2 regions of the Arthrobacter tumbae genome follow, and region 2 is predicted to be linked to the other one. Evidence: riboswitches for the same ligand, from Rfam matches in the RefSeq annotation. Region 2 holds a riboswitch; the other holds the start of a gene.

Region 1 (6,461 bases), 2.3 Mb from region 2:
ACCGGATCAATGTGCTCGGTACAGCTGACCTGCTGGCTGCGTCCCGGTCAGCAGGAGTTCAGAAATTCGTCTACGTTTCCTCGCCGTCGGTCGCCCACACCGGTCGGTCGCTGGTGGGCGCCAGCGCAGGGCCGGCTGAACCGGAGCATGCCCGGGGGTCCTATGCCCGCACCAAGGCGCAGGCGGAAATCCTTGCTCTGGAGGCGGACGACGAGCAGATGCCGGTCGCGGTCCTCCGACCGCATATCGTCTGGGGCCCTGGCGACACCCAGCTGGTGGAGCGTGTACTCGTCCGTGCCCGTGCCGGCAGGCTGCCGCTGCTCGACGGCGGTACCGCGCTCATCGACACAACCTACGTGGACAATGCGGCGTCGGCTATCGCTGCCGCGCTTGACCGTATGGAGTACATCTCCGGAACACCGCTGGTCATCACGAACGGAGAACCGCGGCCGATCGGTGAGCTTCTCACCCGCATCTGCCTGGCCGGGGGCGCCCAGGCACCGCGGCGATCGCTCCCCGGATGGCTGGGCAGGACGGCCGGCAGCGTCGTCGAAAGAGCGTGGCGTGCTTCCAACGCCGGCGGCGAGCCTCCCATGACCCGATTCCTCGCGGAGCAGTTGTCCACGGCCCACTGGTTCGACCAGCGGCGGACGAGGTCCCTGCTGGGCTGGACGCCGGAGGTAAGCCTGGACGAGGGTTTTGCTCGACTCGCGGCACACTATGGCGGTTCAACGCCACGCGTCAGGCACTGACGCTCGTATAGCTGACGGGTTTGCGGTCGGGCCTTCCGCTCGGCGGCCCTACCACCGGTCGCCTCGGCGCCACCGGTCGCCTCGGCGCCTTAAATGCCGCTGGGAAGGACCCCAAGAGGTCCTCCCCAGCGACGAGAGACTAACGCGAGAGCTAAGCGCGCACGAAGTATGCGCCCGGCAGGTCGCTCAGCGGGTGCTGCATGGTCAGGTTCTGACCGTTCATTCCGCTGCTGATGACCTGACCGTTACCGGCGTAGACGGCTACGTGCCCGCCGGTGATGACGATGTCACCCGGTGCGGGTGAGCTGACCCGCGTGCCGTAGGCAGCGAACTGGCCCGGGCCGAGGTCGCCCGTACCAAGCGCCTTCTCGAGGAGCACGGTGCAGTCCTGGATAGCACCGGCCGCGAGCTGCGCCCGAGCCGAGGCAAGGATGCTTGCGCCGGTGGCGCTGCCCGAGCTGTCAGCAACAGTGAAGCTGGAGGAGGCCGTGGTGATGCCCATGGTGCTGGTCTCAGCCGGTGCCGGAGCAACAGCAGCTGCCTGGACCTGCGGTGCAGGCGCGGCTGCGGGTGCAGCTACCTGGATCTGCTGTACCGGGGCGGGTGCCGGAGCTGCGGCAGGAGCCGGAGCGGCAGCAGCGCTACCGGACAGGCTGATGGCCTGGCCCGGGTAGATGACCGAATCCCAGCCGAGGCCGTTGGCAGCGAAGACAGCGTCCAGGCTGACGCCGTAGTTCGCTGCGATCGAGCCGAGGGTGTCCCCGGACTGCACGGTGTGGGTCGGAGCGTCTACTGCCGGAGCCACCGGAGCCGGAGCAACGGGGGCTGCCGGCGCTACGGGAGCGGCTGCAGCCTGAACGCTGGCCTCAACTGCAGGTGCGGGGGTGTAAGTGGTGGTGCCTGCGCTTGCCGGAAGAGCGGCTCCGAACATGATTCCGGAAGCTGCTACAACAACGGCTGCGGGGCGTCCAACGGTGCCGGCGTGCGAGCTGACTGCCTTGGAAACGACCTGTATGGTGCTGGGCGGAGTTGCACGGTGGCGTGCGATATGACGGTTTTTGGACACGGAAATAGCCTCTCCCAATGCCCACGGAGTTAGCTGTCGGATTCGGATGGGAGCCACCCGGACTACCGGCTATGGGCCGGTACGTCTTCACCCCTAGGACTTCTGAAGAAGCCCGCTATCTGGTTCCCCCGCTCCTGCCGCAGTGTGTAGCGAACGGACCTTCCAGCGGCGGCAGGATTAGGCAATCCACCAGAAGAGAACCGGGCTTTTGAGCCCGGCGTGTCCATAACGTTACATTCTTTCCGCTCGGATGTCACATTTAGATCACGAGAAGTGCCTGTTCACCCCACCGGGATTCAGATCTTGTACTCCTCCGGCGAGCCCTTTGAAGAGTCCTGGTCGCCGTTGCGGTGCATCGCCGACTGCGCCTTCTTCAAGGCCTGCTCAGCCTGCGCCTGAACCTCCGGAGCCTTTGTCTTCACCGTCTCCGACGCCTGGGAAACCTTGTCCTGGACCTTCGGATTATTCCAGAGCTCGTTCGCCTTGACCTTGATCTGCTCATAGCTTGCACGGCCAGCCCGCGCGCCCAGAACGTAACCTGCCGCCATGCCTGCCGTAAAAACCAACTTGTTCTTCATCGCAATACTCCTGAGGTGTCGGGGACTGGGATCCTGAGCTATCGAATCTAGTCAGCGTACTTACTTTTGTCACGTCGGAGACGACTACCAGCGCCCGTTGCGTGGTCGGGGCTGACATCGGGGGCAGGTGAAGGAAGACCGGCTCATGAAGGTGTCGCGTCTGATCAGGGAATCCAGCCCATTCCCCGAACAGCGCCGGCAAGCCTCCCGTTCCCGACCGTAGGCATTGAGTGCCCGTTCAAAGTAGCCGGACGCGCCGTTCACGTTCACGTAGAGGGAATCGAAGCTGGTGCCGCCTGCCTCAAGCGCCCGGGTCATGACCTCCCGACACGACTTGATCAGTCGCGAGGCTTCTGCGCGGCGAAGAGTGTCAGTGGGTCGGGCATAGTGCAGCTTCGCCGCCCACAACGACTCATCGGCATAGATGTTGCCCACACCTGACACCAGCGTCTGGTCGAGCAAGGCACGCTTCAACCCCGTGCGGCGGGCACGCAGTTTTCCATAGAAATCCTCGAACGAGAAAGCCGGGTCAAGCGGGTCCCGTGCGATGTGCGCCGCTTCAACCGGTACCAGCGGAACAGGGTTCTCCCCCAACCCGCCGGGAAGGCCGTCAGCTGTCGCCACCATACTCGTGACAAAAAGCCCGCCGAAGATTCGCTGGTCCACGAAGCGAAGTTCCTCCGGCACCTGATGCGGTCCGGCGGCTGGAGACAGGCGAAGGCGAACCTTCAGATGCTTCTCGTCCGGCTGCGTACGGCCTTCGACCAGCAACTGGCCGCTCATTCCGAGATGCGCCATGAGCGCTACCGGCCGCCTGCCGTCCGCGACATCTTCCGGTGACGGAGACTCCGCCGATGGCGCAAGCCGGGATCCGCCGTCGTGATCGGTGTGTGTGAGTGGCAGCCAGAGGAACTTGCCCCGCCGCACGGCGTCGCTCACACGGGCTCCGATGAGGTTACCGACGAAGTCTTCGGTGCCGAGGACATGGCGGCGGATGGATCGCGGATCAAGGACATCGACCGCCTCAATTCGGCGCCCGCGAACCCAGCGCACGAGGCCCCGGCGGACGACCTCCACCTCGGGAAGCTCAGGCATCAGACTTCGGAAATCACGAGGATTGGCGCAACTGCGCGTCAACCTGCGCGAGAGGCAGGTCGTTCCCTTCGGCCTGAAGGAGCTTCCACGAGGCAGAGGCAGCCTCCTGCTCGGCTTCCTTCTTGGAGCGCCCGGAACCCGAGCCGTAGGTCGCTCCGCCGATCACCAGGACGGCCTCGAACCGGCGGTCATGGTCAGGCCCGAAGCCCGTTATCCTGTAGTCGATTACACCCATGCGCTGCGCCGCGGCGATTTCCTGGATGCTGGTCTTCCAGTCCGTTCCGGCGCCAAGAGCAGCAGCATCCCGGAGCACCGGACCGATGATGCGCATGACGAGGCACCGTGCGGTCTCCATGCCGTTGCTGAGATAGGTAGCGCCGATGATGGCTTCCATGGTGTCAGCGAGGATTGAGGACTTGTCCCAGCCCTTGGTGAGCTTTTCGCCCTGCCCCAGAAGGATGTGCTGTCCAAGGTCGAGACCGCGGGCAACCTTCGCGAGGGCGCGCGTACTCACCACGGCTGAACGCCGCTTTGCCAGTTCGCCCTCTGAAAGATCCGGGTTGTCCCGATAGAGGGCGTCCGTGACCGACAGACCAAGGACGGAGTCGCCAAGGAATTCGAGGCGCTCATTGGTAGGGATGCCGCCCTGTTCATACGCGTATGAGCGATGCGTCAGGGCAAGACGAAGCGTCCCGGCGTCAATAGTGACACCGAGACGCTTCAAAAGGTCTTCTGAACTCTCCACGCGGGCGACGCTTTCGCGATCGAATCCTGAGGCACCGCGAACCGGTGCCTTTGGCATTTAGACGTCAGCTACCTTGCGGCCCTTGTATTCAAGGAACAGTTCGGTGCCGGCGGAATCGGTGACAACCTTGGCCTGGTGGGCAAGGCTATAAGTGACGCGACCGTTCTCCACCGTCTTCACCAGCTTGGGAGCAACAGCCTTCCACTGGGACCGGCGTGCACGCGTATTCGAGCGGGACATTTTCCGCTTGGGAACAGCCACGGCTAACTCTCTTCTCTCTTGTCTGACTCTGTCTTAACTTCTGGTTCCGCTGCCTCAGGGCCGGCGGCCGCACCGGCCAACCCTGTCAGAGCAGCCCAGCGGGGGTCGAGGACCTCGTGCCGGTGTCCGGGGTCATCTTCCAGGCGTGCGCCACATTCAGCGCACAAGCCCTGGCAGTCCTCCCGGCATACCGGCTGGAACGGCAGCGATGTCACTACTGCGTCCCGCAGCACCGGCTCAAGATTGACTGTGTCATTCTCGACCTGACGCTGCACGTCCTCCTCTTCATCCTCCGCCATCTCAGGGGCGTCGTAGTAGAAGAGTTCCTGCACATCGACACTGCTGCCGTAGCTGAGCGGGTCAAGGCATCTACCGCATTCGCCGGATACTTCGACGTCAACGGTTCCCGATACCAGGATCCCCTCGTGTACAGCCTCGAACCTCAGGTCCAACTCCATCTCGGAGCCTTCCTGAACGCCGATGAGCGCCACACCAAAATCTTTCGGTGCGGGCACATGTTCCTCGACTGTCCGCATACTCCCCGGGCTGCGCCCGAGATCCCTGACGCTGAAGACCAGAGGCGAACTGAGATCGCTTTTGATGAAAACTCCTGTAGAACATGTGACCGACGAACCATCCTAGCGCGAAACAAAGCCCGGCCCCAAACCGGGAACAACTCCGCCGGCCAAGCCCAGTACGCTTGAGCACGTGGGAGTTCAGGTATCGGGGAAGAAGGGCGTGCGGCGAGGGTGGATCATCGCAGCGGGAGCCGTCCTTGCCCTGTGGATGTTGTCTTCATACGCTTTGTTTTTCAATCCGCCGCTTGCCGGGCTGGAGCGGGCTGATGCGGTAGTGGTGCTCGGCGGCGCAAGCTCAGAACGCCTGCCGGTGGGTCTCGAACTGGTCTCCGACGGCTGGGCGCCGGTGCTTGTCCTCTCGCATACAGACACGCCAGGAAACGTCGAAGCAGACCGACTATGTCACCGACAGTCCGAACACCTCATGTGCTTCCGACCCGATCCAAGGACCACCCGGGGCGAAGCTCGCGCTATCGCGCGGCTGGCCGATGACAATGGATGGGACACGCTGCTGGTCGTGACCTCGCGCTACCACGCAGTGCGCTCTCATCAACACATCGATCAATGCTCCACCGCGCGTGTCATCATGGCCGCTTCCGATCCCGAGTTGGGAGCGTTTGGGTGGTTATCCCGCTTCGCTGAGGAAAGCGCGGCCCTCCTCGGTGGTGCTGTTCGGCCCGTCTGCGCAAACGAAATCTGACCAGATTCCCGTTGAGTGCTGTCTCTTGTTCCAAGATATGCTCGCCACCGTGACTCAAATACGTGTGAAGGGCGCCACGCGGCTCCCCGCCGTTGAATCCACCGTCGAACGACGTTCCTCCGGTGGTCCCCGGTGAGGGGCAGCCTGCGCCGCATGGTGAGCGCCGTCGTCGTCGTACTTGCCCTCACCTCATGCGGAAGCACGGATCCGGCTGCGGATGGTGTTCTCCACGTCTACGCTGCCGCTTCCCTCCGGGCACCCTTCGAGGAAATCGCCGGCGAATTCGAAGCCGTTCACCCCGGGGTGAGCGTGCAACTGAACCTTGCGGGGTCATCAGATCTGGCAGCGCAGATCATCGCCGGAGCGCCCGCCGAGGTCTTCGCTTCGGCGGATACCGCCACCATGGAGCAGGTTGCTGCCGAGGGGCTGCTGGCCTCGGCCTCCACAACGTTCGCCAGCAATATCCTGACCATCGCGGTGACAGCGGGAAACCCGCTTGGTATCGAATCGCTTGAATCTCTGACAGACCCGGATATCTCGACTGTCCTGTGCGCCCCCCAGGTGCCGTGCGGAGCCGCGGCCGAGACGGTACAGGAAGTCAGCGGCGTCCGGCTTGAGCCGGTGAGCGAGGAGGGCTCAGTCACCGATGTCCTTGGCAAGGTCTCCACCGGACAGGCCGATGCAGG
Region 2 (6,461 bases):
AGCACCCCGGTCGCTGAAGCGCGGCCACGCGACGCCCACAGGCGGGAACGGGCTGAGCGCATTGCAAGCCAGGCTGCGGCCGGCACCGGGACGGTAGCTCCCATAGCTTCCATCCGTCCCCGTGATGCCCAGCGCACCGAACGACGACGCCGCGCAGTCATCACGCGCCGCGACGTATCCTTCACCGGACTCAGCCAGAAAGTTGCCATCGCGGCCGCCGCCTCCGGCATGATCCTCACCGTTGCGCTGCCAACCACCGCCGCAGTTGTGCCCGCTGAAGCCCAGACGGCGGCTGCTGCGGTCGAGCAGGAAGAACTTCCGCCGGTGCAGGCTGCCGCAGGTGCGGACGTCTCATTTGATCGCGCTGCGCTGCACGGTACCTTCGACCCCGATGCAAAGCTCGCCGAGATCGTTTCTGCATCGGGTGGGGACATCGTCACCTCGGAGTCCAGGGGTTCCCTCTCGGCGCCGCTGGACCGCGTCGTGATGAGCTCGGCTTTCGGGGCCAGGATCAGCCCGATTACCGGCGCGGGTGAGCTCCACACCGGACAGGACATGAGCGAAGCCTGCGGGACCGGCGTCCTGGCAGCCGCGGCCGGCACCGTCACCTTTGCCGGATGGCATGCCTATGGAGGCGGCAACCGAGTGGTGGTCAAGCATGCCAACGGCCTGGAAACCACCTACAACCATTTGTCGGCAATGGACGTGGCAGTCGGCCAGGTTGTTGAGCGTGGCGAAGCTATAGCCCGCGTGGGTTCCACGGGTGCCTCAACGGGGTGCCATCTGCATTTCGAGGTCCTTGTCGACGGTAAAAACGTCGATCCACTGGGCTGGCTCTGACCGGTCTCAGCCGGCGTCGTAACCATGAACACACCGTTCCGTGACCGTAATGTGACTTAGCCCAAAATCTGTTGTACCGTACAACTCGTGCCGAATCGCAGGGGGTTCGGCACACTCGTGCAGATCGCCTAGCTCTGCCACTGTACGAGTTCCGTTCGCAACAATCGCATGGCAGGGGCGGGGGAACCAATTGTGGGCTTCTCATTGAAGTCCTTGGGGTTAAGTCGCTGGATCTGAGACGATCCGCGGCCGGGTGACTCCCATCCGAATCCGACAGCTCACCTCGCAGGCGTAGGGAGAGGCAATTTAACGTGTCAAACAGCTCTGCGCTGGGGCGCCACCGTGCGGTTCCGGCTCATACAAACTCGCTCGCAGCCATTTCCAAGGCTGTATCTTCGAACGCAGGTTCCGTAGGACGCCAGGCAGCAGTCATCGTCGCTGCTTCCGGCCTCGTCCTCACCGCAGGTCTTCCGGCTCACGGCGCTTCCGACGCCCAGCGCTCGGCACAGGCGGTCAAGACCCTCAGCGCAGTTGCCGCCCAGCCCGTCACCGTCAGCGCTGCTGCTGACGCGACCGTCACCTTCGAGCGTGCAGCCGTTGAAACCGTTGCGGCTCCGGTAGTCGAAGCAGTTGAGCCCGCTCCCGCTCCCGCCGTTGCAGTGCAGGCTGAAGCAGTAGTCCAGGCTGAAGCAGTTGTGGCCGCCCCGGCCCCTGCCGCTGAGCCCGCCGCCGAGGTCGCAGCGGCACCCCAGGCCGAAGTTGAGGTAAAGGCCGCAACAGCTGAGGCTCCGGCTCCTGCCGAGGCGCCCACCTCCAGCGGGATCGGCGCAGCTCTGGTCGGCTCGGCCTACTCGCAGATCGGCGTTGCCCAGGACTGCACCGCCATGGTTGAGAAGGCACTGCGCTCGATCGGCAAGTCCGTCGGCGACATCGCTCCGGGCGACTTCTTCGCTTTCGGATCCGTCGTTTCCACTCCTGCACCCGGTGACCTCGTTGTCTCCGCAGGCCACGTTGCTATCTACGTCGGCAACGGCCAGGTCATCAGCGGTGGCCTGAACGGTATGAATACCGGCCTTCACAGCCTGTCCGATCTCGCTGGTTCCAGCTTCGTCCGCGTTAGCTAAGACCAGATACCTGGAGCACACACACATATGACCTCTCACACCCGTGCCATCGCGCGCCACCGCGCCGAAGTGCAGCGTTCAGCCCACCTCTCCTCCATTGCACGCGCAGTCAGTGACAACGCGGGCGGCGTAGGACGCCAGGCAGCCGTCATCGCGGCGGCTTCCGGCCTCGTTCTGACCAGCGGGGTCGCCGCCAACGCGGTGGAACTGCCCTCGGAGCGCAACACCGTCACCACCGCGCTTGAGGTCCAGGCCGCCAAGGCTCCGATCCAGGCCCCTGCCGACGCCGAGGTCTCCTTCAACAAGACTGCAGTCAAGGCAGTTGCTGCGCCCACTGTGGCTGCCCCTGTTGTGAAGCCACAGGCCGAGACTGTCGAAGCCGCTCCGGTCGTCCAGATGGTTCCGGTTGCAGAGACGGTTCCGGTCGCCGAAGCAGAGCCCGCTGTTGTTGCAGAAACCGCCGTAGCCGTGCAGGCCGCCGTAGCCGTGCAGGCAACGGCTCCTGCTGCTGCGCAGCCCGCAGTCGCCGAGACACCCGCTCCCGCAGCACCCCAGGTGTCTTCGGGTGTAGCGGCTACCATTGCAGCCGCGGCACAGGGCCAGCTGGGAGTAATCCAGGACTGCACCCGCCTCGCCAGCAATGCCCTTGCCGCTGCAGGCATCAACTTCCACGGATGGCCGGCCGGCTACCTCTCCCTCGGCCGCACGGTCAGCGCCGGAGAAGCTATTCCCGGTGACCTCATCTACTACGCTGACGGCGGCATGGGCGCAGCCCACATCGCTGTGTACATCGGCGGAGGACAGGCCGTGCACGGCGGCTTCAACGGGAATCAGACCGTCGTAGCACCGGCCGAACTCGGTTCCGGTGGAGTCTACATCCGCGTCGGCGGCTGATTTCGCCATAATGCACGACAAAGCCCTCTGCCTGTTCGGCGGAGGGCTTTGTCGTGCGCGGCGATTGACGAATCCTCCCGGCAACGGCTTACTCTTGCACTGACAATCCGAGTACCTTCGCTGTAGCTGCAGGAACCTGAGGGATCAGACCCCTGCGGCTATGGACGGCAAAGAGGAATGTGCATGCGCACTCTCGTTCTGAATGCTGGATATGAACCACTGGCGGTCGTGACCTTCCGCCGGGCGCTCGTCCTTGTTCTCACGGGTAAGGCCAGCGTGGTTGCAGAAGGGGAGGATCCTGTGGTCGGCCCGAATGAAGTGCTGTCGCGTCCCTCGGTCATCCTCCTCAACAGATATGTGAAGATTCCCTATCGCAGCGGTGCCGTCGCGACCCGCCGCGGAGTGCTGCGTCGCGACAACCACTTGTGCGCCTACTGCGGCAAAGCGGCTTCGACCATCGATCACGTTGTCCCGCGCTCCCGTGGCGGTGAAGCCAGCTGGGAGAACCTGGTGGCATGCTGCCTGCGCTGTAACAACGCCAAAGGCGACAAGATGCTGGCCTCGCTGGGCTGGTCGCTGCGAATCGTACCTACACCGCCCCGGGGGACGTTCTGGCAGATCCGGGAACTGGAAAAGCCTCTGCCGCAGTGGAGTGAGTTCCTGCCCGCTGACAACGCCGCGTGAGCACCACGCACTACGGCTCCGGGGGGCCCAGTGGCCCCGGGGAGTGCCTGTTCGACGCCGTTGTGCTCAGTGGCGGCCGGTCCTCAAGGCTCGGCGGGGTTCCGAAGTCAACCCTGATCGTTGGCGGCTCGTCCCTTCTGGAGCGCACCTGTAGGGCACTCGATGGAGCCCGGCGGCTCGTTGTCGTCGGCGGTCCCTCGTCCGATCTGCCGTCCAGGGCGGAGCTGGTCCGCGAGGACCCACCGTTCGGCGGGCCGGCAGCGGCGGTGAGTGCCGCCGTCGTGCATTTGATGACCGATCCCGCGCCGTGGGTCCTGGTGCTGGCGTGCGACATGCCCCGGATCAGCGACGCCTTGCCGGCGCTCATGTCGGGCGCCCTTGCAACAGGCGCCTCGGTCCTGGCCCACGACGGCGGCAGGGACCAACCGCTTGCCGCACTGTACCGCTGGGCTGATCTGGCAACGGTCGAAAAGCAGGAAGTAAGGAATCTGTCTATGCGTTCGCTCCTTGCTAGGGTGACATGGAGTCCAGTCGAAGTTCCCGCGGGCTCGACCACTGACATTGACACGTGGGCCGACGCCCGGCAGTTCGGGGTGGAGGAGCCAGGCGCGGGCAGATAGCGGAAGGTTCACCATGGAAGATCGGGAACGCCTGCTCAGGCAGTGGAGCGAGAAGCTTCTGGAAATGTTCGAACTCGACGGCACCGAGGTGGACGTCGACGCAGTGCTGGCGTTGGCCGGTCAGGCGGCGCACTCGATTGTTCGACCCGCAGCGCCCCTCACCACCTTCATTGCCGGTTATGCCGCCGGAATGGCCGTAGGGACCGGGCAGGCGGACAGCGGCACGGCCATGCGGTCGGCGCTGCAGGCCGCCCATGAGGCGTGCCCGCCCGTTCCCGAATCGGAAGACCGCCGATGAGCAGTGCAGGGCACGCCTTGAGCTGGCAGGAGGCTCGGCGGCTGGCGTACGACTCGGCAACCCCCAAGCCTGCGCAGACTGTGAACCTTGCGGATGCCCTCGGCCAGACCCTTGCCGAGCCGGTCGTGGCGCTGCAGCCCATTCCGCACTACGCGTCGTCGGCAATGGACGGCTGGGCGCTCAGCGGCGAGCCGCCCTGGACGCTGATCACACCGGTCCAGGAGGATGAGAGCCCCTGGCACCGTGCTCACGAGCACAAGAAGTCCGGATACGCCACGCTGGAGCCCGGCCAGGCAACGTTCATCCTCACCGGCGGCGTGGTGCCGCCGGGTGCCACCGGGATTCTTCGTTCCGAGCACGGAGCCATCCGCGATGGCGAGCTGACCCGCAATGACCGTGCCCGCCTCGACGAGCCGCGGGAGAACGAACATATCCGCCCGGCAGGTGAGGAAGCGGCAGAGGGAGCGCAGGCCATCGCCCCCGGCGCAGTGCTCAATCCCGCCCAGATCGCGCTGGCCGCAGTCTGCGGGTATGACACCCTTCCCGTTCTCCGGGCCCCCCGCGTGTCCTTGCTGCTCACCGGCGACGAGGTGATCGAGGCGGGGCTGCCTGAGGCCGGGCAGGTTCGCGATACCTTCGGTCCGCAACTCCCGGGCCTGCTCACCATGCTGGGCGGGCATGTCGATACTGTGGCCCGCGCGCGTGATGATCTGGACGACGTCGTCGCCGCCATCAGCGCTGAAGCAACAGATGAAGTCTCGCTGGCACGGGCGTCCGGAGATGTATTGATCAGCACCGGCGGCACCGGTTCGTCCGACGCCGACCACATCCGCCGCGCGCTGACGGTGCTTGAAGCTGAACTTCTCATCGATGGCATCGCAATGCGGCCAGGGCACCCTACGCTCCTGGCGCGGCTGCCGGATGGGCGCTTCTTCGTGGGCCTGCCCGGAAACCCGCTGGCCGCGATGATGGCGCTCTTCACCGTGGGAGCACCGCTGCTGGCCGGTCTGCGCGGGGCGGCTTTCCCGGAGTCCCGCGCAGTTCTGGCAGGAGAGGCGTTCAAGCCGCTGGAAGGGCGCACCCGGCTGGTGCCATATCGCCTGGAAAAGGGGCGCGCCATGCCCACGGTCCACCACCGTTCAGGAATGCTGCGCGGACTGGCCGATGCCGACGGCGTCCTTGTCATACCCGAGCAGGGTTGCGAGCCGGACGAAAAGGTACCTGCCCTGCCCCTGCCGTGGTTCAGCTAGCAGCACGCTCGTCCAACTGAAGCGCGGCAGGGCGGTACAGGTCAGACGGTAGCCGGCATGTTCTCCTGCGCGTTCTCCTCGCTGGTGCCGCCGGCCGGGCCGTCCGCGGCAGGCTCGAGCCGGATGATGACTCCCTTGGAGACCGGCGTGTTGCTGCCCTGGACGGTGTCGTCGAGCGGCACCAGGACGTTGCCCTCCGGATAGTAGACCGCCGCACAGCCGCGGGCGGTGGGATAGGAAACTGCACGGAACTTGCGCAGAGCGCGGTCCTTGCCGTCCATATATTCGCCGTGAACGTCCACGAGGTCGCCGTCCTTGAAACCGAGCTCCGCAAGATCCTCAGGGTTCACAAACACCACATGACGGCCCTTCTTGATTCCGCGGTAGCGGTCGTTGTAACCGTAGATGGTGGTATTGAACTGGTCATGCGAGCGCATGGTCTGGAGGATCAGGCGCCCGGGAGGGCAATCAATGGCGTCCAGTTCGTTGATGGTGATCAGAGCCCTCCCGCTGGGAGTATTGAACTTCCGTGAATCGCGCGGTCCGTTCGCCAGCAGGAAGCCGTCCTTCTCCCGGATCCGTCGGTTGTAGTTCTCACACCCGGGAACCACATGTGCAATATGGTCCCGGATGCGGTCATAGTCGTCCTCGAACCCCTGCCAGTCAGCGGCAATGCGGTCACCGATGGTGGCCCGTGCCAGCCGGCTGACTATGGCAACCTCCGACAGCAGCCCCGGCGCCACCGGTTCGA

Evidence for each region. Region 2 has a riboswitch for cyclic di-AMP ahead of JOD47_RS11155 (NlpC/P60 family protein). Riboswitches for the same ligand answer to the same signal wherever they lie in the genome.
Region 1: linked by a shared signal. The riboswitch ahead of JOD47_RS00195 (C40 family peptidase) and the one ahead of JOD47_RS11155 (NlpC/P60 family protein) in region 2 are both predicted to bind cyclic di-AMP.

Annotation. Positions count from the first base shown of each region.
Region 1 covers NZ_JAFBCC010000001.1:39,591-46,051, forward strand. The annotation lists gene JOD47_RS00190 (NAD-dependent epimerase/dehydratase family protein) at 1-752, shown strand, start outside; gene JOD47_RS00195 (C40 family peptidase) at 904-1,818, opposite strand; cyclic di-AMP (ydaO/yuaA leader) riboswitch at 1,823-2,002, opposite strand; gene JOD47_RS00200 (YtxH domain-containing protein) at 2,115-2,396, opposite strand; gene mutM (bifunctional DNA-formamidopyrimidine glycosylase/DNA-(apurinic or apyrimidinic site) lyase) at 2,481-3,491, opposite strand; gene rnc (ribonuclease III) at 3,505-4,236, opposite strand; gene rpmF (50S ribosomal protein L32) at 4,294-4,497, opposite strand; gene JOD47_RS00220 (YceD family protein) at 4,500-5,033, opposite strand; gene JOD47_RS00225 (YdcF family protein) at 5,206-5,775, shown strand; gene modA (molybdate ABC transporter substrate-binding protein) at 5,908-6,461, shown strand, end outside.
Region 2 covers NZ_JAFBCC010000001.1:2,318,938-2,325,398, forward strand. The annotation lists gene JOD47_RS11150 (M23 family metallopeptidase) at 1-840, shown strand, start outside; cyclic di-AMP (ydaO/yuaA leader) riboswitch at 987-1,146, shown strand; gene JOD47_RS11155 (NlpC/P60 family protein) at 1,152-1,964, shown strand; gene JOD47_RS11160 (NlpC/P60 family protein) at 1,992-2,858, shown strand; gene JOD47_RS11165 (HNH endonuclease) at 3,042-3,542, shown strand; gene mobA (molybdenum cofactor guanylyltransferase) at 3,539-4,162, shown strand; gene JOD47_RS17525 (DUF6457 domain-containing protein) at 4,176-4,460, shown strand; gene JOD47_RS11175 (molybdopterin molybdotransferase MoeA) at 4,457-5,710, shown strand; gene JOD47_RS11180 (FdhF/YdeP family oxidoreductase) at 5,752-6,461, opposite strand, start outside.